3 regions of the Amycolatopsis sp. lyj-112 genome follow, and region 3 is predicted to be linked to each of the others. Evidence: predicted binding sites of a transcription regulator. Region 3 holds the regulator's gene; each other region holds the start of a gene.
The links. Region 3 encodes HspR, which represses chaperone genes until heat shock. Its sites were predicted from a motif close to ANNTTGAGTNNNNNNNACTCAANNT; they were not measured.
Positions count from the first base shown of each region.

Region 1: the regulator HspR is predicted to act here: its motif matches at 2,711-2,735, upstream of ACLJRL_RS20760 (adenylate cyclase).
Region 2: the regulator HspR is predicted to act here: its motif matches at 5,422-5,446, upstream of lon (endopeptidase La).

Region 1 covers NZ_JAJPWS010000005.1:448,030-458,361, reverse strand. Annotated here, with positions in the region: gene ACLJRL_RS20770 (adenylosuccinate synthetase) at 1-750, opposite strand, end outside; gene ACLJRL_RS20765 (hypothetical protein) at 747-1,721, opposite strand; gene ACLJRL_RS20760 (adenylate cyclase) at 1,724-2,710, opposite strand; gene ACLJRL_RS20755 (hypothetical protein) at 2,876-3,232, opposite strand; gene ACLJRL_RS20750 (hypothetical protein) at 3,279-3,599, opposite strand; gene ACLJRL_RS20745 (hypothetical protein) at 3,592-3,852, shown strand; gene ACLJRL_RS20740 (hypothetical protein) at 4,097-4,330, shown strand; gene ACLJRL_RS20735 (CDP-alcohol phosphatidyltransferase family protein) at 4,368-4,979, shown strand; gene gcvH (glycine cleavage system protein GcvH) at 5,084-5,467, shown strand; gene garA (glycogen accumulation regulator GarA) at 5,592-6,059, shown strand; gene ACLJRL_RS20720 (MerR family transcriptional regulator) at 6,056-6,817, shown strand; gene ACLJRL_RS20715 (bifunctional nuclease family protein) at 7,038-7,511, shown strand; gene ACLJRL_RS20710 (TetR/AcrR family transcriptional regulator) at 7,591-8,235, opposite strand; gene ACLJRL_RS20705 (MerR family transcriptional regulator) at 8,515-9,099, shown strand; glycine riboswitch at 9,146-9,247, shown strand; gene gcvP (aminomethyl-transferring glycine dehydrogenase) at 9,418-10,332, shown strand, end outside.
Region 2 covers NZ_JAJPWS010000003.1:510,902-521,233, reverse strand. Annotated here, with positions in the region: gene ACLJRL_RS14535 (histidine kinase) at 1-821, opposite strand, end outside; gene ACLJRL_RS14530 (DedA family protein) at 957-1,607, shown strand; gene ACLJRL_RS14525 (alkaline phosphatase PhoX) at 1,668-2,828, opposite strand; gene lon (endopeptidase La) at 3,000-5,405, opposite strand; gene ACLJRL_RS14515 (SAM-dependent methyltransferase) at 5,574-6,422, opposite strand; gene ACLJRL_RS14510 (GNAT family N-acetyltransferase) at 6,461-7,399, opposite strand; gene ACLJRL_RS14505 (putative bifunctional diguanylate cyclase/phosphodiesterase) at 7,690-10,308, shown strand.
Region 3 covers NZ_JAJPWS010000013.1:136,841-147,172, forward strand. Annotated here, with positions in the region: gene ACLJRL_RS32990 (GNAT family N-acetyltransferase) at 1-118, shown strand, start outside; gene ACLJRL_RS32995 (YbhB/YbcL family Raf kinase inhibitor-like protein) at 182-721, opposite strand; gene ACLJRL_RS33000 (DUF4097 family beta strand repeat-containing protein) at 882-1,649, shown strand; gene ACLJRL_RS33005 (hypothetical protein) at 1,675-2,346, shown strand; gene ACLJRL_RS33010 (alpha/beta hydrolase) at 2,343-3,785, shown strand; gene dnaK (molecular chaperone DnaK) at 3,953-5,836, shown strand; gene grpE (nucleotide exchange factor GrpE) at 5,833-6,606, shown strand; gene dnaJ (molecular chaperone DnaJ) at 6,640-7,809, shown strand; gene ACLJRL_RS33030 (heat shock protein transcriptional repressor HspR) at 7,815-8,243, shown strand; gene ACLJRL_RS33035 (DUF305 domain-containing protein) at 8,311-8,916, opposite strand; gene ACLJRL_RS33040 (lytic polysaccharide monooxygenase) at 8,913-9,662, opposite strand; gene ACLJRL_RS33045 (FAD-binding oxidoreductase) at 9,838-10,332, opposite strand, start outside.

The DNA.
Region 1 (10,332 bases), on a different contig from region 3:
GTGGAACCCGTGATGCTGATCGAGGAGAACCCCCTGCGCTCCCTCGAAGACCACCCGCCCGCTATCGGCCAGCCGCCCCGTTTCGTCCCCGCCGGTGATCCGCACCGCGCCGGCGAAATCGCGGTACAGCGCCACCAGTTCGTCCACGCTGTGCGGCGGAGTGGCGAGCGGCGCGTAGAACCGTGCCAGGGCGTCGAGTTTGCGCCGCAGCACGGCCGGCCGAGCACAGTCGGCGACCGTGGGCGCTTCCCCCGGCGTCCCGATCACCTCCTGGCTCTCCACCACATCGCCCGGCGCGGCCCCTGGCAACAGCGAGTACCAGACTGTCTCGCCGATGCCCTTCCCGCACGAACCGTGCCGTCCGTCGCCGCGGGCGTTCTCCCTCGCCCGGTTGGCGTGGATATGGAACGGGGTCGTGAGCAAGGCCCGCCCGTCCACGCTCAGCGACGACAGCGGATTCCGGACGCCGGCGTCTTCCAGCTGTCGTGCCTCTTCGGCCAGTGCGAACGGCTCGACCAGGACGAACCGGGAAAGGTGGGTGGGCACACCGGCGAACGTGCCCGACCCGAACTGGCTGAACGTGTGGTGCTGCCCGTCCGCGACGACGTTGTGCGCGGCCTGCGCGCCGCCGTTGAAGCGGATGACGGCGGTGGTGGCCCGGCCGGCGCAGAGCGCGTCGACCACGGCCCCCTTGCCCTCGTCGCCGAAGCCGAGCCCGACCACCACCACATGCCCGTCCAGGAGATTCACAGCAGCACCACGTCGTCCGGGCCACCCGGCGCGGGCACCGCCGAGGTGACGGCCGTCCTGCTGCCCAGCTTCGCCAGCGCCTTGCCGACGGCCGCGCTCTCGGCGGCCGAGCCGAGATCGGCGAGGTCGGCGAGTGCGGTGTCGACGTCGACGACCTGTTCCTCCAGCCCGATGGTGGCCGCGATCAGTTCGCAAACCGCGCCGGGGTCGTCGAGCTTGAGGAAGTTCTGGCCGAGCAGGCCGCTCCAGTGCTCGCCGATCTCCGGGTCGTTGTAGTACGACGACTGATCGGGCAGCACGAAGTAGACGTGCCACTTGCGGGCCAGCTCCCGGTACACCGAGGCGGGATCGATGTCCTGCCCGACGTCGTCGCCGATGATGCGGCGGAGGTGCCGGGCCTCGAGCGCGGGCTTGTTCAGCTCGTCGCCGATGAGGAACAGGTAGCCCTTGCGGCCGCGTTTCTGCCAGGCGTCGGTGACCACGTGCCGGGCCATGAAATAGGCGGCCAGCTCGTAGGACTCGCTCTTCTGCCCGCCGCCACCGCCTTCGAGGAAGAGCGTGCGCAGCTGGTCGTCCATCCGGTTGTCCGATTCGAACTGCCCGACCTGCAGCGGAACCCGGTCGCTGTCGGCGTCGCCGATCGCGCCGAACATGACCTGCGGGTCGGCCAGGTAGCCCCGGCGCTTCAGCAGGCCGTGCAGTTTGCCGAGCTTGCCCTGCATGACCCGCGGCACGCGGCGCATCGAGCCGGTGACGTCGAACAGCACCGCGATCGGCGTCGAGTCGGCGTGTTCGGCCGAATCCCGGCATTCGCGGGTGGCGTTCGCCGGATCGAGGGCGGGCGCGACCTTCCACTTGTTCCTGGGTTTGGCGCGCAGGTCGGCGCTGTAGCCGAAATCGTCCTCGCCTTTGGCCGCGCGGAAGGTCTTTCCCGCCGCGTAGACGTTGTCGTTCCAGTTTCCGTGTCCCATGGTCAGGCTCCTGTCTCAGGGATGATGAACGGGCGGAAGGTGCGGGGGCCGTACAGCTCGCCGAGCAGGTCGTCGTACTCGTCGAGCAGATCGACGGCCTCGGGCCGCTGCGCCGGAGCGTCCTGGGTGCACCACCTGGCGAACTCGCGTTGACGTTTTTCGCCTGGTGCCACCAGATCCAGCATCAGCGTGTGCAGCATGTGGACATCGGTGGCCGCGGTGACGGGAAGTCCTTTGTGGACTTCGGGCGGGTAGTCGGCGGACCGGTCCGCCGCTATCGGGAGTGAACCGTCCTCCCCGGCGAAGGACCAGCCGATCAGGACGATGCCGTGCTGTTCCGGCTGGACCAGCACATTGTCCGCGGTGAGGTGACCGTGGACGACGCCCGCGCGATGCGCGCCCGCCACGGCACGCAGGAGGCGCCGGTGCATCCAGGCGTAGTCGCGGCCGTCGAGACCGTCCGGGAAGGCCTTCTTGATGTCGGCCAAGGTGGTGAACCCGTCGATGAGCGGCTCGAGAACGCTGAACGCCCGGTCGCCCCGCGCCACCGGGCCGGAAGTGTCGAGCAGGCGCGGGTAGTACGGGCGCAGCCAGCGGTGCCGTTCGGTGAAGCCGTCGAGCGCGCGCAACGCCGCCCACTCGGCGTGGATCAGCGGGTTGAGCGCCGGGCTGCGGACGAGCTTGACCAGATGAGGGCCGGTCGTGCGGTACGTCGTCGCGATGCTGCCCGCCGCGTGCGGGGTGGTGAGGGTGTAGGCCGACGTCGCCGTGGTGACCGTCTGACGCCGGGCGCGTTTCCAGTCGTCGTAGAGGCGGTTGAGGGTGGCGGCCGCCCGGTGGGCCCGCGGGTCGCCGGGGTTCCGGTCCGGGTGAAGGGCGGCCGCCAGCGCGCGATAGCGGCGGTGGGCGAGCTCGGGGGCGGAGTCGAACAAGGTCGTCGAGGTGGCCGCTCCCTCGATCGTCGTCACGGCCTCGTCCCTGGTGAACATAGTTTGAGTCTATGAGACTCTTACCTGTCTGGCAAGGGGGTCACAGGTGTCGTCCGCTCAGCCGCGTCCGGGGGCTGCGGTATCGCATGGCTCGGGTTGTCGTGAGTGATCCGGGTCGTTAGAACGACCCGAATCACTCACGACAACCAAGCGCCTGCCGGAGTTTCAGGGGCGGGTGGCTTCGATCTGCCGGTCGTCCTCGGTCGAGCAGGTCGTCACCGGGTCGTTCGGTCCGCTGCCGCACGTCCATGCCCCGATCACGACCGGGCCGGGACCCTGCGGCGACGCGGCTTCCGCGGGCGTGAGCTTCTGGAAGTACTCGGTCAGCACCTGCGTCGCTTCGGCGCAGTCGGCCTTCCCGTGCACGACGAGCTTGTTCTTCGCGCCCTGAAGTCCGGTGATGTCTCCGCACGGCGTCCCCGCGGGCGCCTGTTCGGTGGTGGTGGCGGGGGAGGACGGCCCGGGTGCGGCCGACGGGGCGGGATCCGCGCCGCAGCCGCCGAGCAGGACGGCGGCGAACACGGCGGTGCGGAGAGGCTCTTCATGGACCGTTCTTCTCGGGGCTGGTTCATTCGACGGGGACGACCGCGGCGAACACGTTCTGTTCGCCCTTGCCGCAACTGGTGCCGCCTTGGGCGGCGGGCGCTCCGGAGACGCACAGCCAGCCGTCGACGGTCTCGCTGACCGGTTCGTCCGAGCCCGCCGACTGGCGGCCGGCGATCCTCTTGTGGAACGAGTCGACGATCCCGGTCGCGTCCGCGCACGAGACCCCGGGCCCGTTGAGCACCTGGAGGGTCAGCCCGCTCGCCGCGGTGACCGTGCCGCACGAACCCTGTACCGGTTCAGCGGGTTTCGGCTTGGGGGCGGGATTCGGGGCAGCCGTGGGCAATGGCGCGGTCTGCGAGGGGATCGGTGGTACCGAAACGCTCGCAGTACTCGAAGGAACGGAAGGCGGCGGAGGTGGCGCGGGGGTGACGGGCGGTGGCGGATCTTCGCCCGAACAGGCGGCGAGCAGGCCGACGGCGAAACTGACCGTGAGCAGGCGCCGCCACGATCCCGTGGTCGTCGAGACGGGCAAGGCGATCCTTTCGTCGACCGGTCGTGGCCGGCCCATTCTGACCTGGCCGGACGCGATGCCGTGACATTGAGCCACGTTCGATGCGCGGGAGGTTATCGCGTCGCCCGCCTGGCCGTACGCCAGGATCGCTCAATGTCTGTCCATTGTGGACAATTAACATGCCGTTCACGGCAAGACAACACCTTGCTGCCGTTGCGAACCGATCGGACGAATCCGGGGCCAGGCCGTTAACGCCGGGCCCTGTTCTGCCGAAAACAAAAGTAGCGCCTCGGCGTGTCCCAGTCCCTGACACCGAAACCGTGAGAGCGATGAAGACCGACGAACAGAACGAGCCCGCGTCATTCCAGGCCACCGCACCGACGAGCGCGGAGCTGCCACCCACGGCCCCGTGCACCGTCGTCTGGTGCGGCGGCCGCCCGTACGTCCTGGAAAGTTCCGCCGGGCACACCCGCTGGATGGGTACCGACCACCGAGGCAGGCCCGTGGCGCTGACCAGCGCGGACCTGCAGCGCCGCGGCTGGACGCACACCCGGGCCAGCTGACGCCGGAGGATCTGCCGCCGCTGGATAGGCTGAGCGGGTGAGTACGCCCCCCGAACCGAGCGTGACCAGCGAAGAGCCGTCTTTGCTGCGGCAGGCCCTGAACGTTCCCAACATGCTTTCGATCCTCCGGCTCGCCGGGGTGCCGGTCTTCCTGTGGCTGTTGCTCGGCCCGGAGGAGGACGGCTGGGCGTTCGCGCTGCTCGTGTTCAGCGCGCTCACCGACTGGCTCGACGGCAAGCTCGCCCGCTGGCTCAACCAGATGTCCCGGCTCGGCCAGCTGCTCGACCCCGCGGCCGACAGGCTCTACATCCTCGCGACGCTGATCGCCTTCCTGATCCGCGACATCATCCCGTGGTGGGTGGTGGCCCCGCTGATCCTGCGGGAGGCCGTGCTGGGGGTCTGTGTCCTGCTGCTCCGCCGCGCCGGGTTCGCCCCGCCCGAGGTCACCTACATCGGCAAGGGCGCGACGTTCGTGCTGATGTACGCCTTCCCGTTCCTGCTGCTCACCCAGGGTGACTCCGGTCTCGCCGCGTTCGCCCGCCCGGTCGGCTACGCCTTCATCACCTGGGGCGGGGTCCTGTACGTCTACTCGGGGGTGCTGTACGTCGTCCAGACGGTGAGGGCCCTGCGAGCGGCGGATCCGGAATAGCGTCCCCCCCCCCACAAGCGGGAGGTGCCGGGCGCGCGGTCCGGCGGGATGCGAAACTCCTCCCCATCGGTTTTGAGCGAGGGCACCAGGAAAGGGGAGCGGCGTTGTCCACTCCAGAAGAACTGCGCTATACCGAGGAGCACGAGTGGGTCTCCGTGCGCGACGCAGGGCTCGTGCGCGTGGGCATCACGGAGTACGCCCAGGACCAGCTCGGTGACGTGGTGTTCGTCGACCTGCCCGAGGTCGGCAGGCATGTCGGCGCCGGCGACTCCTTCGGCGAGGTCGAGTCCACCAAGAGCGTTTCCGAGCTGTTCGCCCCGCTCGAAGGCGAGGTGGTCGCGGTCAACGACGCGGTGACCGACTCGCCCGAGCTGATCAACAGCGACCCCTACGGTGAAGGCTGGCTCATCGAGCTCCGGCTCGACGACGCGAGCAGCGTCGATTCCCTGCTCGAGGCCGAGGCGTACCAGGCACTGATTCAGGAATAGCCGCAGGCCGCGGCCCTCCGATCCGAGTAGGGGGAGCCGCGGGCCGGAGATTCGATCAGGCACGGTACGTTTGGCGTCCACAGTTCTTGAGTAGTGGCAACACACATGCGTTAGGAGAGCTCAGGTGAGCACGAACGACGGGCCCGGCGTTCCCCCGGAGCAGTCTCCGGAGCGGACCTCTGTCTTCCGGGCCGACTTCCTGGCCGACGTCGAAGGCACTGAGGCTCCTCCGGCTGCCGAGGCCCCCGTCCAGGGTGTGGACGCGCTTCCCGCCGGTTCCGCGCTGCTGGTCGTCAAGCGCGGCCCGAACGCGGGTTCGCGCTTCCTTCTGGACCGCGACACCACCAGTGCCGGACGGCACCCGGACAGCGACATCTTCCTCGACGACGTCACGGTTTCCCGGCGTCACGCCGAGTTCCGGCGTGAAGGCGGCGAGTTCGTCGTCATCGACGTCGGCAGCCTCAACGGCACTTACGTCAACCGTGAGCCGGTCGACCAGGCCGTCCTCGCCGGTGGCGACGAGGTACAGATCGGCAAGTTCCGACTGGTCTTCCTGACCGGCCCGGGTCACGGGGGCCAGGGGGCACAGTGACAGCGGCCGGGCGGCCTGATCGGGATGCGTCGCAGCGCGATGGGTTGAGCATCGGGGCCGTGCTGGCACAACTGCGCGGCGACTTCCCCGATGTCACCATCTCCAAGATCCGGTTCCTCGAGGCGGAAGGTCTGGTCCAGCCGGGCCGGACGCCTTCGGGGTACCGGCAGTTCGCTCCGGCGGACGTGGAGCGGTTGCGGTTCGTCCTGTCCGCCCAGCGGGATCACTACCTTCCGCTGAAGGTCATCAAGGAACAGCTCGACGCGGCGGATCAGGGCGCCGCGCCCTCGGCGGCGGCACCCCGGCCACCGCGGAAACTCGTTCCGATCGAAGCCCCGGGGGAGAACGGTGGCCTACCGGCCCCCGGGGACTTCGAGACGGACTACGAGATCCGGCTGACCGAAGAAGATCTTCTCCGCCAGGCGGGCATCGACGCCGCGACCCTGGCTGAGCTGCGGCAATACGGTCTCGTCCGCCCTGGCGCGGCGGGTTTTTTCGACCCGGACGCGGTCCTCGTGGCGAAGACCGTGAAGGCGATGACCGAATTCGGTATCGAGCCGAGACATCTGCGTGCCTTCCGCGCCGCGGCCGACCGCGAGGTCGGCCTGCTGGAGCAGATCGTGACCCCGGTGTATCGGCACCGTGACGAGGATGCCAAGGCGAGGGCCGATGAGGTCGTCCGTGAGCTCGCGGCACTGTCCGTAGCGTTACATACGCTCCTGGTGAAGGCCGGAATACGGGCCGTCGCCGGCGGTTGAACGAGTTCCGAGGTCCGGGAACCGCTCCGAGGCCACTTGTCAATGACTGAATGTTCGGCACCCTATGCCGTACCGTGAGAGTCGGGTTTGCCGCGAGCGAACCGAGAATGTCGGAGACAGCGAGCACAGCGCTCGGAAGACGGGTAGCGTCGGACTTGCCGTCGCTTGGTCGTCGAGACAAGCGCTGCAGCCCGTGCGCACGAGAGGGAGGCGAAGCCCGATGAGCGAAATGCGCGTCGTCGGCGTGCGGGTGGAGCTACCTGCCAATCAGCCGATCTTGTTGCTGCGGGAAACCGAAGGCGAGCGGTACCTGCCGATCTGGATCGGCTCGGTCGAGGCCACCGCCATCGCCTTGGAGCAGCAGGGAGTCCGCCCGGCCCGCCCGCTTACCCATGACCTGCTCAAGGAGGTCATCGGAGCACTGGGCCGCGAGTTGGAGCAGGTCGTCATCACGGACCTCAAGGAAGGCACGTTCTTCGCGGAACTGGTCTTCGACGGGGACATCCGGGTTTCCGCGCGGCCGAGCGATTCGGTGGCGCTGGCACTGCGGGTGGGGGTCCCGATCCATGCCGTGGACGCGGTACTGGAAGAAGCGGGTCTCATCATTCCCGACGAGCAGGAAGACGAGGTCGAGAAGTTCCGCGAATTCCTCGATTCCGTATCCCCTGAAGACTTCCGCGGCGCGGACACCTGAGCACGCCGCGAGATTTCGACGAGAAGGGGCAGCGCCGGTGGCGCTGCCCCTTCTTCGTACGTGCGGAGCTCAGGGGTGTTCAGGGTGCGGTGGCCTTGATGAACAGGTCGGCCAGTTCCCGCCCGTAGCGTTCCAGGTCCAGCTTCCGGTCGGCCGCGAACTTCGCGGCGACACCGTCGATGGCCTGCGCGATCGACAGCGCCATCACGTCCGGCGCGAAGTCGCCGAAAGCGCTTTCCTGCTGACCTTGGCTCAGCTGACGTTCGAGCCGTCCGGTGCGGAACTCTTCGACGATCAGGGCCGACATGAACCAGCCCTCGGTGTCGGAGCCGCTCGACGCCATCTCGACCATGACCCGCACCAGTTCCGGGTACGCGCCGAGGAACGCGATCTCCGATTCGACGTAGCCGCGCAGCAGCCCGGCGCGGTCGCTCGTGCCCTGGATGCGTTCTTCGAGGAACTTGTCCTTCATCCCGGTCGCGGTGGTGACCACGGCCTGCATCAGGCCGGCCTTGTTGGTGAAGTGGTACGAGATGATCCGGGTGCTGGACAGCCCGGCCCGCTCCTTGATCTTCGCGAACGACGTCTTGTGGTAGCCGACATCGGAGATCGTCGCGATCGTGGCGCCGACGATCTGGGCCCGCCGGGCGGCTTCGGTGACCGACAGTCCGAGTTCGGCCTGCACCTCTTGCAGGGCGCTCTGGGTCGAGGGATTTACTTGCATGAGTAAAAAGTAACACGGCTGAGTAAAAGTGGCAAGCGTGCTGCCGTTCGGGGGACTGTCACCAACAAGTCTCAAGATGAGCTTGAGGTCGACCGCGCGTCGCGTTGACCGGTTTGCCGGACGCGCTTACCGTCAATGGAGGTAAATCGCCACGGTGTCATTCGGAGTCCGCGTGGTTCGGATGTCTGGGGCGTTCGTTGCGGTTGACTCCGGTGCGTTCCCCCGTGGGAAGGTCCGGCTTTGTTCGCCGGCCGCCAGGTCGGGCGAGGGGAGGCATGCGTGGTCGAGGCTGGTAGCCCTCAGAAGCCGCCTGTTCAGTTCACCACTGACGGCGAGCAGGGTGAACTGTTCCCCGACTCCTCCCTCCCGGACGAACTCGTCGGCTACCGCGGCCCCGCCGCCTGTCAGATCGCCGGGATCACCTACCGGCAGCTCGACTACTGGGCCCGCACGAAGCTGGTCGCGCCGAGTATCCGCACGGCGCACGGTTCCGGTTCGCAGCGGCTGTACTCGTTCAAGGACATCCTGGTCCTGAAGGTCGTCAAGCGGCTGCTGGACACCGGTGTCTCGCTGCAGAACATCCGCGTCGCCGTCGATCACCTGCGCCTGCGCGGCGTCCGCGACCTCGCCAGGGTGACCCTGTTCTCCGACGGCACCACGGTCTACGAATGCACCTCGCCCGAGGAAATCGTCGATTTACTCCAGGGCGGGCAGGGCGTTTTCGGGATCGCCGTCAGCGGGGCGATGCAGGAGATCAGCGGCACCATCCACGAATTCCAGGCCGAGCGGGCCGACGGCGGCGTGGTCGAGACAGCGACTCCGGACGAGCTCACGCAGCGTCGTAACGCCCGTCGCACCGGCTGATCATGAAGCCGCGCGAGCGGCAGGGTAGGCTCACTTCCGCAGTCGACGAATCCGCGCGGGAGAGACCGAGCCACTAACAGCCGAGCTCGGCGCCGAAGGAGCAAGTCCTCCCCGGAACCTCTCAGGCACCCTGGACCGCGCGGATGAGACGCCTCTGGAAAGTGAGCCGGCAGGTCACCACCTGGCGGCCCCGCCGACGGTGCAAGCCCGGCTCAACTCACGGGTGAAACTCTCAGGCGCCCCCACGGGGGTACGGACAGAGTGGGGAGGGCCAGGACAATCCGTCCCGGCCCACCCCCGCGTCTTGGGAGGTCCCCGTTGGAGCCCGTGTCACTCGCCGCTCTCGAAGCCGGAACCTCGTTCGCGGACCGGCACATCGGTCCCGGCGCGGAGGAGCTTTCCCGCATCCTGGACGTCATCGGCGTCGCCTCCCTCGATGAACTCGCCGAGCGTGCCGTTCCCGCGTCGCTGCGGGAATCCGCGACGCCGCCGGACCTGCCGCCACCCGCCACCGAAACCGGGGCGCTGGCCGAACTCCGCGCGCTGGCCGCGAGGAACCGGCCGATGGTCCAGATGATCGGCCTCGGCTACCACGACACCGTGACCCCGCCGGTGATCCGCCGGAACGTGCTGGAGAGCCCGGCCTGGTACACCGCGTACACGCCGTATCAGCCGGAGATCTCGCAAGGCCGCCTCGAAGCCCTCCTCAACTTCCAGACCATGGTCGCCGATCTGACCGGCCTGGCGATCGCGAACGCGTCGATGCTGGACGAAGCGACCGCCGCCGCCGAGGCGATGACGCTGGTCCGCCGCGCGGGCAAGTCGAAATCCCACCGGTTCGTGGTCGACGAAGACACCCTTCCGCAGACGATCGAGGTCTTGCGCACGCGCGCCGAACCGCTCGGGATCGAGCTGGTGACCGCCGATCTGTCCCAAGGCATCACCGGGCTCGGCCTCGGCGGCGACTTCTTCGGAGTGCTGCTGTCGTACCCGGGCGCCTCGGGCGCGGTGCGGGAATGGGACCACACCATCGCCGAGGCCAAGGCGCTGGGCGCGGCCGTGGTGATGGCCGCCGATCCGCTGGCCCTGACCCTGCTGCGCTCGCCGGGTGAGCTCGGTGCCGACGTCGCGGTCGGCTCGACGCAACGGTTCGGGGTCCCGATGGGCTTCGGCGGACCGCACGCGGCGTACCTCGCCGTCCGGCAAGGGCTCGAACGGCAGTTGCCGGGCCGG
Region 2 (10,332 bases), on a different contig from region 3:
AGCGCTTCCAGCGCCGGGTGCAGCCCGTCGGTGTCCAGGGCGATCGGGTACACCCGCCAGGACACTTCCCGCAGGTCGTGCAGGGAACGCTGGGATTCCTCGTGCGCCTGCCGCAGCAGTTCCGACGCGTGTCCGGGGTCGCTCGTGCGGCGGGCCCGGCCGAGCAGCATGCCGAGCGCGACGAGCCGCTGCTGGACGCCGTCGTGCAGGTCCCGTTCGATGCGGCGGCGTTCGTCGTTGACCGCCTCGACCACTTCGGCGCGGCTGGTCGCCAGCTCCGACACCCGGCGGCGCAGCTGTTCCTTCTTGCTGGGGCCGAAAAAGCGCCTGGCCAGCTTGCGTTCCAGTGTCGCGATCCCGATGAGTCCCTGCACGGAAAGGAAGATGAGCAACGCGCCGAAGAGGCCGGTGGTGATGAAGTCGTACCAGTCCGCGGGCGCCCCGCCGCCGGGCGACTGGCCGTTGAGGAGCTGATAGACGATGACGGCGCCGGATCCGGCGCCGAACAGGATCAGGAGGAAGATCCCGGCACCGAGCAGGCCGACGACGCTGCGCGGGATGAGGTAGGCCATCGCCCGGCGCCCGGTGTAGTCGGTGGCGTTCTCGGCGTCGAGGTATCTCTCCAGCCGTCGTCGCTCCACTTCGGACAGAACGCGGGCGCCGGCGAAGACGGGCCCTCGCAGGTGAGGGATCGCGAGCGCCAGGCCGCCGAGGACGACGTAGAAGAGCTCCGCGAACGCGGTCGCGGAACCGATCGCCAGGCCCAGCGTGCCGCGGAGCATCTTGCGCAGGTAGCGGCGTGAAGGGGCCGGAACAGGCATTACGCCAGGTTAGCGGGGTATCCGGAGGCCGGTACTGCGGTTTTCCCCAGTGATCTGTGCCGCTTCACCGCAGGGTGTGGAACTCGGGCAATTCGTACGTTCGTTGGCACCAGCAGACGACCACGAAAGGCCGCCATGAACCTCCACCTCGCCGATGCCGCCAACGAATCGATGGGCGGCCTCGCCGGCTGGGCAGTCTCACTGATGGACTCACTGGGAGGTCCGGGGGCCGCGATCATCGTCGGCCTCGACAACCTGTTCCCGCCGATCCCCAGCGAACTGGTCCTGCCGCTCGCCGGATTCTCCGCCAGCCAGGGGACGTTCTCCCTGATCGAAGCGCTGGTGTGGACCACTTTCGGCTCGGTGGCGGGCGCGATCATCGTGTACTACCTCGGAATGCTGCTGGGCCGTGACCGTACGCGCCGCTGGATGGCGAAGATCCCGCTGATCAAGGCCTCCGACTTCGACAAGACCGAAGCCTGGTTCCAGAAGCACGGCGCCAAGGCGGTGTTCCTCGGCCGGATGGTGCCGATCTTCCGCAGTCTCATCTCGCTGCCCGCCGGGATCGAACGGATGCCGTTCTGGCGCTTCCTGACCTTGACCACCCTCGGCAGCCTGATCTGGAACACGGGATTCGTCCTGGCCGGATACGGGCTCGGCGAGAGCTGGCACCTCGTCGAGGAGTACGCCGGGTTCTTCCAGTACTTCGTGGTCGCGGCCGTCGTGATCGCGCTGTCCCTGTTCGTCATCACCCGGCTCCGGGACAAGTCCCGCACCGACGCCTGAGAAGTCCGTGAAGGACTCCTTGAGGGACTCAGAGTCCCTCAAGGAGTCCTTCACGGAACATCAGGAGCGGAAGGGACCGGTCACCTCGTAGGTGATCCCGCCCGAGGAAGAGCCGGAAGTGCCACGCTGCGAGGAGAAGTACAGCCGCGTCCCGGCCGGGGTGAACGCGGGACCGCAGATCTCCGACGAACCCTGGCCGCTGATCCGCAGGAACGGCGCCACGATGTCGTTCGGCGTGATGATGCAGATCTCCATGTTCCCGCCGTCCTCGGCGACGAACAGGTCACCCGACGAGGTGCCGGTGACGTTGTCCACGCCGGTCAGGGGCGCCGAACCGGGGCTGACCAGCGAATCGTCGTAAGCCAGCTCATACGTGTTGTTCGTCAGGTTGAGCTGCCAGACGCGGTTGTCGCCCTTGGTGGTGAACCACGCGGTGTCGTTCGCGTAGTGCAGGCCTTCGCCGCCCGTGAACCGCTTCGCGCCGGACACCTGATTGCGGGTCGCGGTGGGGGAGCCGTCGGGGTCGGGCACGTTCGCCCAGGTGAAGCTGCCCGACGTCGCCGAGCCCGCCTTCAGCACTTGCAGTGTTCCGGCGGCGAGGTTTCCCCAGGTCGTCGGGATGAAGCGGTAGAAGCAGCCGTCCGAGACGTCTTCGGTCAGGTAGACGACCTTGCGCACCGGGTCCGCCGCGGCGGCCTCGTGCTTGAACTTCCCCATCGCGGGCCGCTGGACCGCCGCCGAAGCCGGCCCGTTCGGCTGGCATTCGTAGACGAACCCGAGGTCGACCTCCTCGCAGGAAAGCCAAGTGCCCCAAGGGGTCTTGCCGCCCGCGCAGTTCTGCCTGGTGTTGGCGAGGATGCGGTGGGCGCCGGTGATGTTCGCGCTCGCGTCGAATTTGACGGCGCTCGCGCCGCCGCTCGGGGTGATCTCGGAGTTCGACACGTAGATCCAGCCGCTGCCGTCGGCGAACACCGCACCGCCGTCGGGCGCGCTGTGCCAGGTGTAGCCGGTGCTCGCGACCTGCCGGCCGGAACGCGCGATGACGCGGCTGGTGAACCCCGCCGGCAGCTGGATCCCGTTGGCGTCGGCCGCCTGGAGCGCGCCGTACGGGCTGGGGCCGTTCTGCGCGGGCGCCGCCAAAGCTGACCCCGAGAGCCTGTTGCCGAACGCCGTCACGCCGGCGCCGACCACGGCCGCGCGCAGGAAATTCCGTCGCTTCACTCATGCCTCCAAGACATCCGCTGATGTGGTGGTGCGGGAAGGAGCGGATCGGAGGTTACGGGCGAAACGGGGCCGATAGGTGAATTCCCGACGTACTCCATGGTAGGTCGGAACTTTCGTAGTACGCGGGAACCCCGTGCTTCGTCGACGAAGCACGGGGTTCCGGGCACGTCAGGCCGCCTGGGCGACCGGAGCCGACGCCGGAGTCAGGGCGATGTCCAGCACTTCGCGGACGTTCGCCACGGCGTGGACGTCCAGCTGTGCCAGCACCTCGGCCGGGACGTCGTCGAGATCCGGCTCGTTGCGCTGCGGGATGATCACCGTCTTCATCCCCGCCCGGTGCGCGGCCAGCAGCTTCTGCTTGACCCCGCCGATCGGCAGCACCCGCCCGGTCAGCGACACCTCACCGGTCATCGCGACGTCCGTCCGCACGACCCGGCCCGAAAGCAGGGACGCCAGCGCGGTCGTCATCGTGATCCCGGCGCTCGGCCCGTCCTTGGGCACCGCGCCCGCCGGGACGTGCACGTGGATGCCGCGGTCCTTCAGGTCGCCGACCGGCAGTTCCAGCTCCGCGCCGTGCGAGCGCAGGTAGGACAGCGCGATCTGCACCGACTCCTTCATCACGTCGCCCAGCTGGCCGGTCAGCGCCAGCCCGGTCGCGCCGGATTCCGGATCCGCCAGCGACGCCTCGATGTAGAGGACGTCACCGCCGGCACCGGTCACCGCCAGGCCGGTCGCCACGCCAGGGGTCGACGTGCGCTGCGTCGACGCGGGCAGCGAAGACTCCGGCAGGTGCCGCGGGCGGCCGAGGAAGGTCTCGAGCCCGTCGGCGTCGATCGTCAGTGGCAGTTCGACCTCGTCGAGCGCCACCTTGGTCGCCACCTTCCGCAGCACCTTCGCGATGGTCCGGTTCGCGTTGCGCACCCCGGCTTCCCGCGTGTACTCGGCGGCGATGCGGCTGAACGCGTCGTCCGTCAGCGTGACGTCACCCTGGTCGATGCCGGCGCGTTCCAGCTCGCGGGGGAGCAGGTGATCGCGGGCGATGGTGACCTTCTCGTGCTCGGTGTAGCCGTCGAGGGTGACCAGCTCCATCCGGTCCAGCAGCGGGCCGGGGATGGACTCGAGCGCGTTCGCCGTCGCCAGGAACACGACGTCGGACAGGTCCAGCTCGACCTCGAGGTAGTGGTCACGGAACGTGTGGTTCTGCTCCGGGTCCAGCACCTCCAGCAGCGCCGCCGTCGGATCGCCGCGGTAGTCGGCGCCGACCTTGTCGATCTCGTCGAGCAACACGACCGGGTTCATCGAGCCCGCTTCCTTGATGGCGCGGACGATCCGGCCGGGCAGCGCGCCGACGTAGGTGCGGCGGTGACCGCGGATCTCGGCCTCGTCGCGGATGCCGCCGAGCGCGACGCGGACGAACTTGCGGCCCATCGCCTTCGCCACGGACTCGCCGAGCGACGTCTTGCCGACCCCGGGCGGACCGGCGAGCGCGAGCACGGCACCCGAACGGCGTCCGCCGACCGGTCCCAGCCCGGATTCCGCACGGCGCTTGCGCACGGCCAGGTACTCGATGATGCGTTCCTTCACGTCGTCGAGGCCGGCGTGATCGGCGTCGAGGATGTCGCGCGCCGCGGCGATGTCGTGGACGTCGGTGGTGCGCTCGGTCCACGGCAGTTCGAGGACGGTGTCGAGCCACGTGCGGATCCAGCCGCCTTCGGGGGACTGGTCGGAGGTCCGCTCCAGTTTGTCCACTTCGGACAGTGCGGCCTTCTTGACGGCGTCGGGAAGTTCAGCACCCTCGACCCTGGCCCGGTAGTCGTCGTCGCCGGCGGTGCCGTCGAGTTCGCCCAGCTCCTTGCGGATCGCTTCGAGCTGGCGGCGCAGCAGGAACTCCTTCTGCTGCTTCTCCATGCCCTCCTGGACGTCCTTGCGGATGGTGTCGGTGACCTCCAGCTCCGCGAGCTGCTCGCGGCTCCATTCCAGGGCCTTTTCGAGCCGCGTCGAAACGTCGAGGCCGGTGAGCAGTTCGAGCTTCTGCTCGGTGCTGAGGTAGGACGAGTTCCCCGCGAGGTCGGCGAGCGCGGACGGATCCTCGACCTCCTGGACGGCGTCGATCATCTGCCAGCCGCCGCGCTGCTGGAGGATCGCGAGGACGACGGACTTGTACTCCGACGCGAGCTTCGCGGAACGGTCGTCGGTGGTCTCGGTGGCGACGTCGGCGTGGACCCAGCGGGCGGCGCCGGGGCCGTCGGCGATGCGGCCGACGACGGCGCGGCGGGTACCGCGCAGCAGCACCGCGGTCTTGCCGCCGGGCACGCGCCCGATGCGTTCGACGGTCGCGATGGTGCCCACTTCGGCGTACTCGCCGTGGACGCGGGGGACGATCAGGACCTCGGCCTTGGCCGTGGCGGCGCCGGACCGGATCCCGGGGAAGGAAGCCTGGGCAGGCGTGTTGGCCTGGGCGGACTCCACCGCGGCCCGCGTCTCCGTGTCGGCGAGGTCGAGCGGGACGATCATGCCCGGCAGCACGACGTCGTCATCGAGCGGGAGAACGGGCAGGAGGCGGTTGTCGGTCATCTGTGCACTCCTCGGGTAGTTGAGTCTGTCTACCTCAACTCTCCGATCGACCCGTTTGTTTCCTTTCGTTGTTCGCCCTCAGCGGATTGCCCACCCCTCCGACCTCTGCGCGCAAAAGCATCGCGATTAGGGGGCTAAACGCAAGTGCTCGGGGTCAGAGGTCGGAGGTCAGGGGTGGACGGAGACGCCGCACCAGGCGAAGGGCCGGGCGCCTTCCTCGTCTCGCCGGAGCTCGCGCACGGGGCGCCAGTCGGGCAGGTGGACGACGCCGGGGTCGAGAAGCGGCCAGTTCGCGAAGAGCACTTCGATCTCTTCGCGGTCCCGCATCCACACCGGGTTGCTCGTCTTCCGATACTGCTCGACGAGCCAGTGGAGCCCGTCGGCGTCCTCGCCGGTCTGGCCGCCGAAGCTCATGTGCGAGAGCCCGAGCCAGCTGCCCGGAGCGAGCGCTTTCCGATACGCCGAGACCAGTCCCGGCGGATCGTCTTGCGGCCCGGCGAAATGCAGGACGGCCATCATCATCAGGCATACCGGCTGCTCGAAGTCGATCAGCCGCCGCGTCTCCGGATGCCGCAGGACGTCCTTCGGCCGCCGCATGTCCGCCTGCACGATCCCGGCCCAGTCGGTCGCCTCATGCCGTTCGAGGATCAGCTCCGCGTGCGCCACCGCCACCGGCTCGTAGTCGACGTACACGACCTTCGCCTGATCGCCCGGCTCCAGTTCCTCCTGGACGATCTCGTGCACGTTCCCGGAAGTCGGGACACCGGAACCCAGATCGACGAACTGCCGGATACCCGCCTTCAGCGCCGCACGCACCACGCGGTTCATGAACTCTCGGTTGTGCTGCGCCCCGGGTTTGACCCAGCGCCACTGCTGTTCCATCTTGCGGGCGAACTCGCGATCGACGGCCCAGTTGTGGGTCCCGCCGAGATACCAGTCGTAGATCCTCGCCGCGGACGGCTTTTCGGTGTCCACCCCGGTCGGCGCCACCGGCGCCGAATCTTTGTCGCTGGTCAAAGAAACCCCCTGATCTCCCGTAGATCAGCGTAGCGGGATCAGTACACCGCCGGCCGCCGCTGCCAGTACGTCCACAGCGGCCGGTAGCCCTGCGCGTACCAGAACGGCGTCGAGCGCGGATTGGCCAGTGCGTGGTGCAGCAGCACGGCTTCGGTCCCGGATTCGTCGAAGACCTGGTGCGCGTGCGCGGCGAGGGCGGTGCCCACCCCGCTCGACCGCGCCTCCTCGGCCACCGCCAGCGACGACAGGTAGCCGACCCGGTCGGCGGCGACCCGGTCGCGGATCCACGCCGTTTCGGCGGGGAACTGCACCTGGACCATGCCGAGCGGGCGCCCGTACAGCTCGGCGATCCACAGCGTGGGATTTTCCCGCTTCAACTGTTTCGACAGGTCGGCCGTGATCGCTTCCTTCGCGCCCTCGCGCAAAGTGACAGAACCGAACTGCGCGTCATAGCGCTGCAATTCCAGCTGGAGTCCGACGGCGGTTTCGAGATCATCCGCTTCGGCCGGCCGGATGTGCACTCCAGGAGTCTTGGGAGGACCGGTCGCGGCGAGCCGGTCGGCCGGGCGGACCGCGATCACCAGCACCGGCGCGAATCCGCGGCGCAGCAATTCGGCCGATCCCGGCGAATCGCGACTCGGCCGTACGACGGTCGCCGCCGTTTCGACATCCCCCGCTGGGGCGACGGTCTTCAGATGTTCATCCCATCGGGTGAGTAAGGCGTCAAGAGCCGCTTCCGGGCGGGGTCCGGTGAGCCTGGCATCGAGGCGATGTTCGACGAGGGCCCGCCACGGAGCGTCAACAGAATCGGGGCCCGCCTCGGTCCGTACCGACAATCCGGCGGCGGCCGAGTCGCCGTCTGTCGCGGAGAGTGACACGGCGCCGTCCGCAGGCTCCAGTGCAGGCATTTCCGGGAGCAGGGCGTCCACAGTGGCGAGCCGCGCGGCATGGCCGGCGGCGATCGCGTGGCTATTCATAGGACTATTCAAGCCCCTGCCGACCGACACTGACAGGTCGGCGGGGAACTTCACGAGATTGGCTCGACCGTGGCGCCAGGTGACTTCCGGTAGTCGGCGGGAACGCGAATAACGCTCCCATTTCACCCCTTGGTCCACGCAGGTCAGCGCGACGAGCCCATTGTTAACCCTGGGGTGATCTCATACTGTCTCGAATGGGACTTGGGTACGCCCTCCGGGGTACTGTATTGCCCCTGTCCCCGAGGTCGCGGTAGGACAAGGCCGGTTGGGCAGCCGGGAAGGAAGGTCGGATGCCGGACACGAACGGCAGGCCCGGGAGCGCCGCACAGGCGGCACCGGGCAAGGGAGGCGCCGTTACGGAGGCTCGTACCGACGAGCGACGGTTCCGCGTCTACACCTTCGCGGTACTCACCATGGGCATCGCCGCCGCCGCGGCGGTCAGCCTGTGGCTGGACTTCGAGGCCTCGGACGACCTGTTGTGGATCGGGCCGATCCTCGCGCTCGCCTTCCTCCTCGCCGAACAGCTCGGGATCAACGTCGACGTCCGCAGCGGCATCTCCTGGACGATCTCGTTCACCGAGATCCCGCTGGTCATCGGATTCTTCGTCGCACCTTTCGAAGTCGTCCTCGCCGCGCATCTCGCGGCGGGCATCGGAACCCTGCTGGCACGCAAGGTCGCCGGCCGTGTCCTCTACAACGCGGGCGCGTTCCTGCTGGAGATCACCGGCGCGTTCGCCGTGGCAGGCCTGGTGAAACAGGCCTCCGGCGCCCACGACATGACGTGGATCGCCGCGCTGGCAGGCACTTTGACCGCACCGCTGGTCAGCACGCTGCTCGCGCTGGCCGCCGTCCGCGTGCTGCGCCGCCGGATGCGGGTCAGTACCGCCATCCGGCTGACCGGCCGCATCCTCGTCGTCGGTTTCGTCAACGCCTCGGTCGGCCTTTCCGGCTACCTCGTCATTTCCGGCACGCCGAAGGCCTGGCCGCTCGTGCTGGCCGTGTTCCTCGGGCTCACCGCGTTGTACTGGGCCTACTCGGATCTCCTCCGCGAGCAACGCGACATGGAAGCGCTCTCCGACGTCAGCCTGATGGTCGCGCGATCCGGTCAACAGGCCGCCGCTCGCCCGGCCGGGCGAGCGGACGAACTCGTCGGCGGTGTGGACGTCCGCGAGTGGGCGACCATCGCCGAACGCATCAAGGACCAGCTTGCCGCCGGCCGCGTCGTGCTCAGGCTGCGGCTGGAACCCAAGGACACCATGCGGATGGTCGTCGCGGGCGACGAACTGCCGCCGGTCGACCCGGCCGCCGACGACCCGTTGCTGCGCCTGCCCGGCGCGCACGTCCGGCATTTCCGGATCACCGAAGCCAATCCCGACGTCCGGTCCGCGTTGCTCGACCGCGGCGCGCAGGAGGCGCTGGTCGTCCCGTTGCGCAGTGCGAACCAGCTTCTCGGCGTCGTCGAGGCGCACGACAGGCTTTCCCGCTGGCGTGGTTTCGGCAAGTACGACGTCCAGCTGCTCGGCACGATGGCCAGCCACCTCGCGACGTCGCTGGACAACCGCCGTCTCCTCGCGACCCTGCGCCACGACGCCTACCACGATCCGCTGACCGGCCTGCTCAACCGGCCGGGCTTCCGCCAGGTCGCCAAGGAACCGTTGCGGGAACAGGTCAACGCGGTCGTGCTGCGGGTCGACCTGGACGTCTTCTCGACGGTCAGTGACGCGCTCGGCTACGTGTGGGCCGACCGGATGGTCATCGCCGCCGGCCGCCGCATCCGCGACGCGCTCGGCCCCGACGTCCCGCTCGCCCGCCTCGAAGGCGCGTCGTTCGCGGCGCTGCTGGTCGGCTGCCCGCCGGAACGCGCGCAGGCCGCCGCGGAACTGCTCCGCGCCGAACTCGTCGCGCCGTACCCGGTCGACAGGCTGTCCGTCGAAGCCAACGCGATGATCGGCTACGCCACGTCGTCGGCGGACGACGAAGGCGACCAGGTCGACATCGACGGCCTCCTGCAACGCGCCGACGTCGCTGTCCGGGCGACCAAGGGCGGCGAAGAGGTCAAGGGCTACATGGCCAGCATGGGCCACATCTTCATGCGCCGGTTCCAGATGGTCACCCAGTTCCGGCAGTCGCTCGAAGAAGGTCAGCTCAGCGTCCACTACCAGCCCAAGATCACCTTGCCGAACCGGCAGATCCAGGGTGTCGAGGCGCTGGTGCGCTGGGTGCACCCCGAGTTCGGCAGGCTCGGCCCGGACGAGTTCGTCCCCGCCATCGAAGCGGCCGGCCTCATCGGCGTCCTGACTTCCTTCGTGCTCGAAGAGTCGCTGAAGCGCGTACGCAAGTGGCTCGACGAAGGCCTGCGCATCTCGGCGGCGGTCAACCTGTCGGTGCGGAACCTGGCCGACGAGGACTTCCCGACGAAGGTCGCGCGCGAACTCGACCGCTTCGGCATCCCGCCCGAACTGCTCACCTTCGAGCTGACCGAGTCCGGTGTGATGTCCGACCCGCAGAAGGCGCTCCCGATCCTGCGCGAACTGCACTCGCTGGGCATCGTGCTCGCCGTCGACGACTTCGGCACCGGGTACTCGTCGCTGGCCTACCTGCGGCAGCTCCCGGTCGACCAGGTCAAGATCGACAAGAGCTTCGTCCTCGGCATGGGCACCGACCTCGGCGACCTCGCCGTCGTGCGGTCCATCGTCGAACTGGGCCACTCGCTCGGCCTCACCGTCGTCGCCGAGGGCGTCGAAGAAGACGTCGCGAGGGATCAGCTCGAGGCGATGGGATGTGACGTCGCCCAGGGCTACCTCATCTCGCGGCCGTTGCCGGAGGACCGCCTGGAGGCGTGGCTGCAGGCGCGCACGGCGCGCTCGCCGGGCCGACACTCCGAGACCGTCTTGACCCTGCTGACCTGAGGTTTTCCGGTAAAGTGACCCCTC
Region 3 (10,332 bases):
CGCCGAGTTCCGGTGGATGCTGCACACCGCCGACGCGCACGACCTCTACCGCCCGTTCGGCTTCGGTGACCCCCCGGCCGGCCAGTACATGGAACGGTCCCGCCCTAAAGGTGCGTGAGGGCCACCCTCAGGGACTCTGAGTCCCTGAGGGTGGCCCTCACGCGCTTGGGGAAGCTTGCGCTCAGCCCTTGTTTTCGTACAGGGCGGTGAGGGTGGCCCGGGCGATGCCGTGGCCGAAGATGTTGAAGCCGAGGAAAGCGGGCGTCGCGTCTTCGCCGACTTCCAGCTTCTCGACGTCGAGCGCGTGCACCGTGAAGATGTACCGGTGCGGCCCGTGCCCGGGAGGCGGGGCGGCGCCGAGGAACTGCTTCACGCCGCCGTCCCCCTTCAGGGTGATGGCGCCCTCCGGCAGCCCGGACCCGGCCTCGTCGCCCGCGTTCGCCGCCAGCGCGGTCACCGACGCGGGGATGTCGAACACGGCCCAGTGCCAGAAACCGCTCGCGGTCGGGGCGTCAGGGTCGTAACAAGTCACGGCGAAACTCTTGGTCTCGGCGGGAAAGCCGTCCCACGAGAGCTGCGGTGACCGATCTTCGCCGCCCGCGCCGAAGATCCCGGACACCTGGGGTGTCGGCAGGAAGCCGCCTTCCTCGATGTCGGTGCTGCTCACCGTGAAGGCAGGCAGATCGGGCAGGAAGTCGTACGGATCGGGTGCCTGCGGCATGCGTCCTCCTGGGTGTGGAACCGGTGACTCCGCCAGGTTAGGACCCCGAGGACCCCGGCGCGGGATCAGGGACGATCCCGGGGGTTACCCCTATGTTCAGTCCGCCGCGGTGCCCTTAGCGTCGAGCTACACGAAACCTGCTCCGGAGGGACTCAAGACCATGGCGCGCCCACTCCTCGCAATCGGAGGCATCGCCCTGATCGGCGTCGGTGTCTTCACCGGCCTCGGCTGGTGGTGGCCGTCCGACGCGGAGGCGACCGCCGAACTGACCCAGACGATCAAGAGTGTCCGCATCGAAAACGGCGAGGGCGGCATCAAGATCCGTACGGGCAACGGTCCGGCGAAGGTCCACCAGGAGTTCGAGTACCGCTGGAACAAGCCGGGTGACGCCTTCCGCATGGACGGCGACACCCTGGTCCTGGCGGACTGCGGGAACAACTGCGAGGTCCGCTACGACGTGATGATCCCGGCGGGTATCCCGGTCACGGGCAGCCTCGACTCGGGGTCGCTCGACATCGCCGGTGTGTCCACTGTGGACGTCCGCGTCGACAGTGGCAGCGTCGAGGTGAGCGACGTCCCCGGCACGGTGAAGGTGCAGTCCGACTCCGGCCGCGTGGAACTCGCGAACATCGGGCAGGACGCCACCGTCAACGCGAGTTCCGGCTCGATCAAGGGCGAGCGGCTCGGCGGCAACGTCGACGTGCGCGCCGACAGCGGCCGTATCGAACTCGAACTGGTCAAGGCCGCCAACGTCAAGGCGCAGAGCGACAGCGGCTCGATCGAGGTCACCGTCCCGTCGGGCGACTACAACGTCACCGGCAGCTCCGACAGCGGCAGGCGCGACATCGACGTGAACCAGACCAGCTCGGCCCAGTACAAGCTCGATCTCAACACCGACAGCGGAAGCGTCAAGGTCCAAGCGGCCTGACGGACAATCGGGGGAACTCTTTCTCATGGGGAACAAAGAACGGCGCGTCCTCGGCGCGCTCGCACTCGGTGCGCTGGTGGCCTTCGGCATCGTCGGCTGCACCATCGAACGCCGCGAGACGCTGAGCGACGGCGAGCCCGTCACGGCGCAGATCACCGCGATCCGGGTGGACGTCCCGACCGGCCGGGTCGACGTCCGGGTGGAGGACGGGGCCCCGGTGTCGCTGCGCCGCGAGGTGACTTACACCGGGCGGAATCCCGGCAAGACGCACAGCGTCGAGAACGGCACGCTGGTCCTCGGCGGCTGCAGCCAGTGCGGGGTCGAATACGAGGTCGTGATCCCGCGTGAAATGGCGGTCTCCGGCGGAATCGGCACCGGCACGGTCCGGCTCGCCCGCGCCGCCGCGGTGGATCTCCGGGGCGAAACCGGGAATCTCGAGGTCCTGAGTTCGACCGGTCCGGTGAAACTGACCACCGGTACCGGGGATATCGAGGTCGGGCTGGCCAGGCCGGGTGCGGTCACCGCGAAGGCCGATACCGGGAAGGTCACCGTCACTGTTCCCGATGGCGCGTATCGCATCAACGCCAGCGCGGACACCGGTGGTGTCGAGACCGGCGGTGTGCGGCAGGACCAGGCTTCGCCGAACGTCCTGGACCTCAGGGCGGGCACCGGCAAGGTCACGGTGAAGCCGGTATGAGGACGGCCACGAAGGCGCTCGCCGCCGTCATCGCCCTGACCCTTCTTCCGCTTTCCGCGCTGCCGGCGTCCGCCGCGCCGCGGCTCGACTGGAAACCGTGCGCGACCGAAGCGTCGCCGACCCTCGAATGCGCGGACCTCGTTGTCCCGCTGGACCGGACGAGCGGCAAGACGATTTCGATCGCGCTGGCGAAACTGCCCGCGACCGATCCCGCGCGCCGCATCGGCTCCCTGCTGACGAACCCGGGCGGACCGGGCGGTTCCGGGGTCGAGGTGCTCAAGTACGGCGGCCAGGGCTTCGCGCTGGACAAACCGGAAATGGCCGAGGCGCGGCAGCGGTTCGACGTCATCGGCTTCGACCCGCGCGGTGTCGGGAACAGCAAACCCGCGGTCAGCTGCGGGCCGAACCTGCACGACCCCGCGGTCAGCCGGTTCCCGAAGAGCCGCGCGGACTACGAAAAGCTCATCGCGCACAACCGGGCTTCCGGCCAGGACTGTCTCAAGAGGACCGGACCGGAATTGTCCCATGTGGACACCTGGAGCGCCGCCGAGGACATCGAGTCGATCCGGGTCGCCCTCGGCGAACCGAAGGTCAACTGGCTCGGCGTCTCCTACGGGACGGAACTCGGCGCGGCGTACGCGGAGAAGTACCCGAAGCGGATCCGGACGATGGTGCTCGACGGCGCCGTCGACCACTCGCGGCCGACGCGCCAGGCCGTCCTCGACGAAGCCGTCGCGACCGAACGGGCGCTGAACGACTTCGCGAAGTGGTGCACGACGTCGGACGAGTGCGTGCTTCGCGGCAAAGACGTCCTCGCGACCTACGACGCGCTCATGCGGACGCCCGGAGGTGTCCCTTCGAAGCAACTCGGCCGCAACGTGACCGCCGAGGAGATGTCGTCCGGGGCCTACGGCTACCTGACCCTGCCGTTCCTGTGGCCCTACCTGGCCAAGGGGATCGAGGCCGCGACGGCCGGGAAGCCGGACGCCTACGGCCTCCTGCCCCACTCCCAGCTGGACCCGACGTACGGCGCGTATCGCTCCATCGGCTGCCACGACTTCGGCTCGCCCTTCACCGGGTACGCCGACCTGAAGGCCATGGAACTGACCGTGAAGGTCCTCGCGCCGCACAGCTGGCGGTATTCGGAGTTCTGGGACATGGCGAGCGGCTGTGCCGGCTGGCCCGTCGCGTCGGCCTACCTGCCGCGACCGCAGAAGGTCCGTGGCGCGGCGCCGATCCTCGTGGTCGGTGGCGAGCACGATCCGGCCACGCCGCTGGTGTGGGCCCGAGGGCTCGCGCGGAACATCGAGAATTCGGCGTTGCTGGTCGACGCCGGGTACGGGCACACCGGTCTGCTCAACTCGGCCTGTGTCCGCACCGAAGAGGTGAAATACCTGGTGAGCGGGCTCACACCCGGTCCCGGCATGGTCTGCCGGTAGGTCGGGAACAAGAAGCCCAGGTCGCTCGTTGAGCCGGGTACAAGGTTGAGTGCAGGTGGCTCAAGTCTGGCTTGACGGAAGCCGCACCATCCGGATAGAACTTGCGTAGTACCCACTCAAGGTGGGATCGAACACCCAGGTCACAAGCAAAGCAGGAGGATCACACCATGGCGCGAGCGGTCGGCATCGACCTCGGCACGACCAACTCGGTCGTAGCCGTCCTTGAGGGCGGCGAGCCGACGGTCATCGCCAACTCCGAAGGTTCCCGCACCACCCCGTCCGTCGTCGCCTTCGCCAAGAACGGCGAAGTGCTGACCGGACAGCCGGCGAAGAACCAGGCCGTGACGAACGTCGACCGCACCATCCGGTCGGTCAAGCGGCACGTCGGCACGGACTGGAAGACCGAGATCGACGGCAAGTCCTACACCTCGCAGGAGATCAGCGCCCGCGTGCTGATGAAGCTCAAGCGGGACGCCGAGGCGTACCTGGGCGAGACCATCACCGACGCGGTCATCACCGTCCCCGCCTACTTCGAGGACGCACAGCGGCAGGCCACCAAGGAGGCCGGGCAGATCGCCGGCCTGAACGTGCTCCGCATCGTCAACGAGCCGACCGCGGCCGCGCTGGCGTACGGCCTGGACAAGGGCGAGAAGGAACAGACCATCCTGGTCTTCGACCTCGGTGGCGGCACGTTCGACGTCTCGCTGCTGGAGATCGGCGAGGGCGTCGTCGAGGTCCGCGCGACCTCCGGTGACAACCACCTCGGTGGTGACGACTGGGACGAGCGCATCGTCACCTGGCTGGTCGACAAGTTCAAGTCGTCGAGCGGCATCGACCTCACCAAGGACAAGATGGCGCTCCAGCGCATCCGTGAGGCCGCCGAGAAGGCGAAGATCGAGCTGTCCAGCTCGAACTCCGCGGGCATCAACCTGCCGTACATCACCGTGGACGGCGACAAGAACCCGCTGTTCCTCGACGAGCAGCTTTCCCGCGCCGAGTTCCAGAAGATCACCTCGGACCTGCTCGAGCGCACCCGCAAGCCGTTCAACAACGTCATCCGTGACGCGGGTGTCGCTGTCGGCGACATCGACCACGTCGTGCTCGTCGGTGGTTCCACCCGCATGCCCGCCGTGTCGGACCTGGTCAAGGAGCTGACCGGCGGCCGCGAGCCGAACAAGGGCGTCAACCCGGACGAGGTCGTCGCCGTCGGCGCCGCGCTGCAGGCCGGCGTGCTCAAGGGCGAGGTCAAGGACGTCCTGCTGCTCGACGTGACCCCGCTTTCGCTGGGCATCGAGACCAAGGGCGGGGTGTTCACCAAGCTCATCGAGCGCAACACCACGATCCCGACCAAGCGTTCGGAGATCTTCTCCACCGCGGACGACAACCAGCCGTCGGTGCAGATCCAGGTGTTCCAGGGTGAGCGCGAGATCGCCGCGCACAACAAGAAGCTCGGCATGTTCGAGCTGACCGGCCTGCCGCCCGCCCCGCGTGGCGTGCCGCAGATCGAGGTCACCTTCGACATCGACGCCAACGGCATCGTGCACGTCCTCGCGAAGGACCTGGGCACGAACAAGGAGCAGTCGATGACGATCACCGGTGGCTCCGCGCTGCCGAAGGACGACATCGAGCGCATGGTCAAGGACGCCGAGGCGCACGCCGAAGAGGACAAGCAGCGCCGCGAGGAGGCGGAGACCCGCAACCAGGCGGAGACCCTCGTCTACCAGACGGAGAAGTTCGTCAAGGACAACGACGAGAAGCTGCCCGAGGACCTCAAGGGCAAGGTCAAGACCGCGATCGACGAGGCCAACGAGGCGCTCAAGGGCACCGACTCGGCGAAGATCCGCGAGTCCATCGAGAAGCTGAACACCGCTTCGCAGGAACTCGGCACGGCGCTCTACGCCAACGCGGCGGGCAACGCCGCCGATGAGGCCGCCGCGGGCGAAGGCGCGACCGGTGCCGCCGGTGGCACCGCGGGCGCCGGCTCGCAGGCCAAGGCCGATGACGTCGTTGACGCCGAAATCGTCGAAGAGGACGAGAAGGACAAGAAGTGACTGAACGCTACGACGAAACCGCGGGCCGGGGCCCGGAGGAACCGGTAGTCGTGCGGGACCGTCGGCGGATCGATCCGCTGACCGGTGAAATCCGCCCGGCCGCCCCGGCCGCCGAAAATCAGGATGGCCCCAAGCACGCCGCCCCGATCGACGAAGCCGTGGAGCCCTTGGCCCCCATCGAGCCGGAGCCCGCGACCCACGCGGGCCCCGGCCTCGGGGATTCCCTGGTGGACGATTCGGTGTCGGTGGCGTCCGGCCTGGAGAAGGAGCTGGCGGAACGCACCGCCGACCTCCAGCGTCTCCAGGCGGAGTACGCCAACTACCGCAAGCGGGTGGACCGCGACCGCGAACAGGTCGTCGCCGGCGCGAAGGCGTCGGTCGTCGGTGACCTGCTCCCGCTGCTCGACGACCTCGAGCGCGCGGAGCAGCACGGCGACCTGACCGGCGCTTTCAAGGCCGTCGGCGAAAAGCTGGTCGGCAGCCTGCAGCGCTCGGGTCTGGAGCCGTTCGGAACCGAAGGCGAGCCCTTCGACCCGAGCGTGCACCAGGCGGTCCAGCACAGCACGTCGCCGGACGTCGCGGGCCCGACGGTCACCACCGTCATGCGCCGCGGTTACCGCTTCGGCGAGCGCGTCCTGCGTCCGGCGATGGTCGGGGTCACCGACCACGAGCCCGGTGCGGCTCCGGTGGCCGAGGCCGTCCCGGTGGACCCGCCCGTGGGCGGCGAGCTCCCGCTCGACGGTGAGCTCTTCGATGAGAACAACCGCTGATCAGCGAAACGGCGTGAAAGGAGGAGACGTTCGGTGAGTGCACGGGAATGGATCGGTAAGGACTTCTACCGTGAGCTGGGCGTCTCCTCCGACGCCACCGCGGACGAGATCAAGAAGGCCTATCGCAAGCTGGCCAAGGAGAACCACCCCGACGCCAACGCGGGCAACGCGGAGGCGGAGAAGAAGTTCAAGGCGGTCTCCGAGGCCTACGGTGTGCTTTCCGACGCGTCCAAGCGCAAGGAGTACGACGAGGCACGTCGCCTCTTCGGCTCCGGCGGCCCGGGTGGTTTCGGCTTCCCGGGTGGTGGCGGTGGCGGTGGTTTCGACGTCGGCGACATCTTCGGGCAGCAGGGCCAGCAGCAGGCCGGTTTCGGCGGGCTCGGCGACATCCTCGGCGGTCTCTTCGGCCGCCGCGGCGCCGCCGGTGCCACGGCGAACCGGCCGCAGCGCGGCGCGGACGTCGAGACCGACGTCCGGATCGACTTCACCGAGGCGGTCAAGGGCGCGACCCTGCCGCTGCGGCTGTCGAGCCCGGCGACCTGTTCGACCTGTAGCGGCAGCGGCGCGAAGCCGGGGACTTCCCCGAGGACGTGTTCGACCTGCCAGGGGTCCGGGCTGGTCAGCCGGAGCCAGGGCGCTTTCGCCTTCTCCGAGCCGTGCCGCGATTGCCGCGGCCGCGGCACGATCATCGACGACCCCTGCCCGGAATGCGCGGGCGAGGGCATCAGCACCCGCACCCGCACGCTGACCGTGCGGATCCCGCCGGGCGTCAACGACGACCAGCGGATCCGGCTCGCCGGCCAGGGTGAACCGGGCCGCGGCGGCGCGCAGCCGGGCGATCTGTACGTCCGCGTGCACGTCGCACCGCATCCGGTGTTCGGGCGGCAGAATCTCGACCTGACGATCTCCGTGCCGGTGTCCTTCGCGGAACTGGCCCTCGGCGGCACGATCACCGTGCCGACGCTCGAGGGCAAGGTCTCGCTGAAGGTGCCGCAGGGCACGGCGAGCGGCCGCGTGCTTCGTGTGCGAGGCAAGGGAATCGCGAAACGGGACGGTGCGCAGGGCGATCTGCTGGTCACCCTGCAGGCGTCCATTCCGTCCAAAATGGACGACAAGGCCCGTGAGGCCCTGGAGGCCTACGCGGAGGCCATGTCCGAGCACGACCCACGACCGGAGATCACCGAACTTCTCGAAGGCAGGTGAGCATGATGTTCGGCGGGCTTCCGAACGATGCGGACGAGGACACCCCGGTGTTCGTCATCTCCGTCGCGGCGCAGCTTTCCGGCCTGCACGCGCAGACCCTGCGGTCCTATGACCGGCAGGGGCTCGTGTCCCCGGGCCGGACTTCGGGCGGTGGACGGCGCTATTCCATGCGGGATATCGCGTTGCTGCGCGAAGTGCAGCGACTGTCCCAATCGGACGGTGTCAACCTCGCCGGCATCAAGCGGATCATCGAGCTGGAGAACCAGGTCGACGCGCTCCGGGCGCGGATCGCGGAACTGACCGAAGAGGTCAGGGCCGCGTATCTCACCGCCGAACAGACGGCCGCGACCGTGCACGCCTCCTACCGCAAGGACCTCGTGACCTTGAGGCAGCAGACGGCACTCGTGGTCTGGAAACCCAAGAGGCGCAATTAGTCCTCTACTTGCCTGACGCCTTCCGGCGCCTGACCACGGTCAGAAGGCAAGTAGAGGACTAATTGCGTCATTGGCCGGGAACAAGAGCGCGGAGCTGCTGGACTTCGCCGGTGCGCGAGTCGACGACTCGCTGAGCGAAGGCCTTCGAGTCCGGGTTCTTGCCGTCCTTCAATTCCGTCCTCGCCAGCGCGACCCCGTTGTGCTGGTGCGCGACGAGGATGTCCACGAAGTCGAGGGTGAACTCCGGGCCATCCTTTTTGGACAGTGCTTCGAGCAGGCCCTTGTCCGTGAGCCCGTCGCCGCCGTGGTGATGGTGCGCGTGCGGATCCACCGAGCCGGTCTCGGGTTTGCCCCAGGCCTTCAGCCGGTTCCGCAGGTCGGACGTCTCGGACTGCTGCGTCGCCTCGATGGCCGCCGCGAGGTCCTTGAGCGGTTGCTGCTGCGCCTGTTTGGCGTGCACCAGCTTGACGATCTCCACCCCCTGATCGTTGTGGGCGGCCATCATCTGCAGGAACATCACGTCGGCGTCGTTGTACTCCGCGGACGCCGGGGCACCCGTGGCCGACTGGGGCACCGGGGAGAGCGGAGCACCGGCGGTGGAAGGTGAGCCATCACCGGTCCCGCAGCCCGCGAGGGCCACGAGACCGGCGACGAGAATCAGGCGGAACTTCACTGGCGAGTCCACAACGCCGGGGTGTTCGGCGGCTCCCAGCCCTGGATCGCCGTATGTGCCAGCTGGCAGCGGTAGCTCTGGCCGCCGTAGGTGACCGTGCTGCCGACCGAGTAGGCCGCGCCCGCCGCCCAGGTGCCGCCCGTGGGCGGGTTGGTGGTGCTGGACGGAGGATTCTGCGTCGTCGTGGCCGGCGGGTTGCTGGTGGTGGTGGTCGGCGGGTTGCCGCCCCCGCCGATCTGCAGGTCGATGCAGCTGTAGAAGGCCATCGGGGTGTCCGCGATGTTCCAGATGGCGAGCACCTTCTGGCGGCCGCTGAACCCGCTCAGGTTCACCGTGTGCGACGTCGGGTCCTTCGGCGCGGCGTTGTTGCCGCTGATGTCGGCGACCTTGGTGCCGCCGATGTAGTACTCGTAGTTCGTGGTCCGGTGGTAGGCGGTGAACTTCCAGTTGAAGGTCACGCTGTTGCCGACCGAGGCGGCGGGCCACGGCTTCGATTCGTCGTTGAGCTGCGCGAATCCCGGGACTCCGCCGTTGCAGCTGCGGAGGCCCTTGGGCCCTTCGACGCTCTGTGGTTCGTAGACGATGCTGCCGCAACCCGAGACTTTGCCCTGTGCGCAGTTCGCCTGGCGGCTGGGCGGGGACAACACGTAGCCGTGCGCGCTGGCCACCTGCGGGATGGCCACGATGGCGATCGGGGCGAGGATCGCACCGGCGGCGGCTGCCATGAGTTTGCGTTTGACGGTCATGCCGGCTCCTGGGATGGAACGACGGTGTTCCCGTGAAGGGGAGCAAGGTGGTCTAGAGCAATGTGGTCTAGACCATAAATCCGCCCGAGACCGCGGTCAATGATTCGCCGACCTACTGGTCCGGACAGCCCAGGCATAGCGGCTGATCGGCCTAATACGGACGAACTACCCGCGCTCAGTCCAGGGTGAAGGGGTCGTACTTGATCCTCGCCAGGTCGGTGCCGCCGGCGAGCAGCTTCGCGATGGTGGCGCGGATCATCGACGGCGAGCCGGCGACGAACACGTCGCGGTCCTTCCAGCCGCCGCGCTGGGCGACCGCCGCGGAGAGGGTGCCTCGATCGCCGCCGGCGATGGTGCCTTCCTCGGTCACGGGGGTCACTGTCAGCCAAGGGCACATGACGGCCAGTCCGCGGAGGTCGTCGAGGGCGTAGAGGTCTTCCGGCTTCCGGCCGCCGAAGAACAGGTGCACCGGCGGGTTGTGCTTCCAGCGCGACATCTCGTCGAGGATCGCGAGCAGCGGGGCGACACCGGTGCCGCCGCCGATCATCAGCAGCGGCCGGCTTTCGGTGTGATGGACCGAAAGCGCGCCCAGTGACGGGCCGAGGCGCCAGACGTCGCCGACCCTGGTGTGGTGGACGATCGCGCGCGAGACCCAGCCGCCGCGTACGGC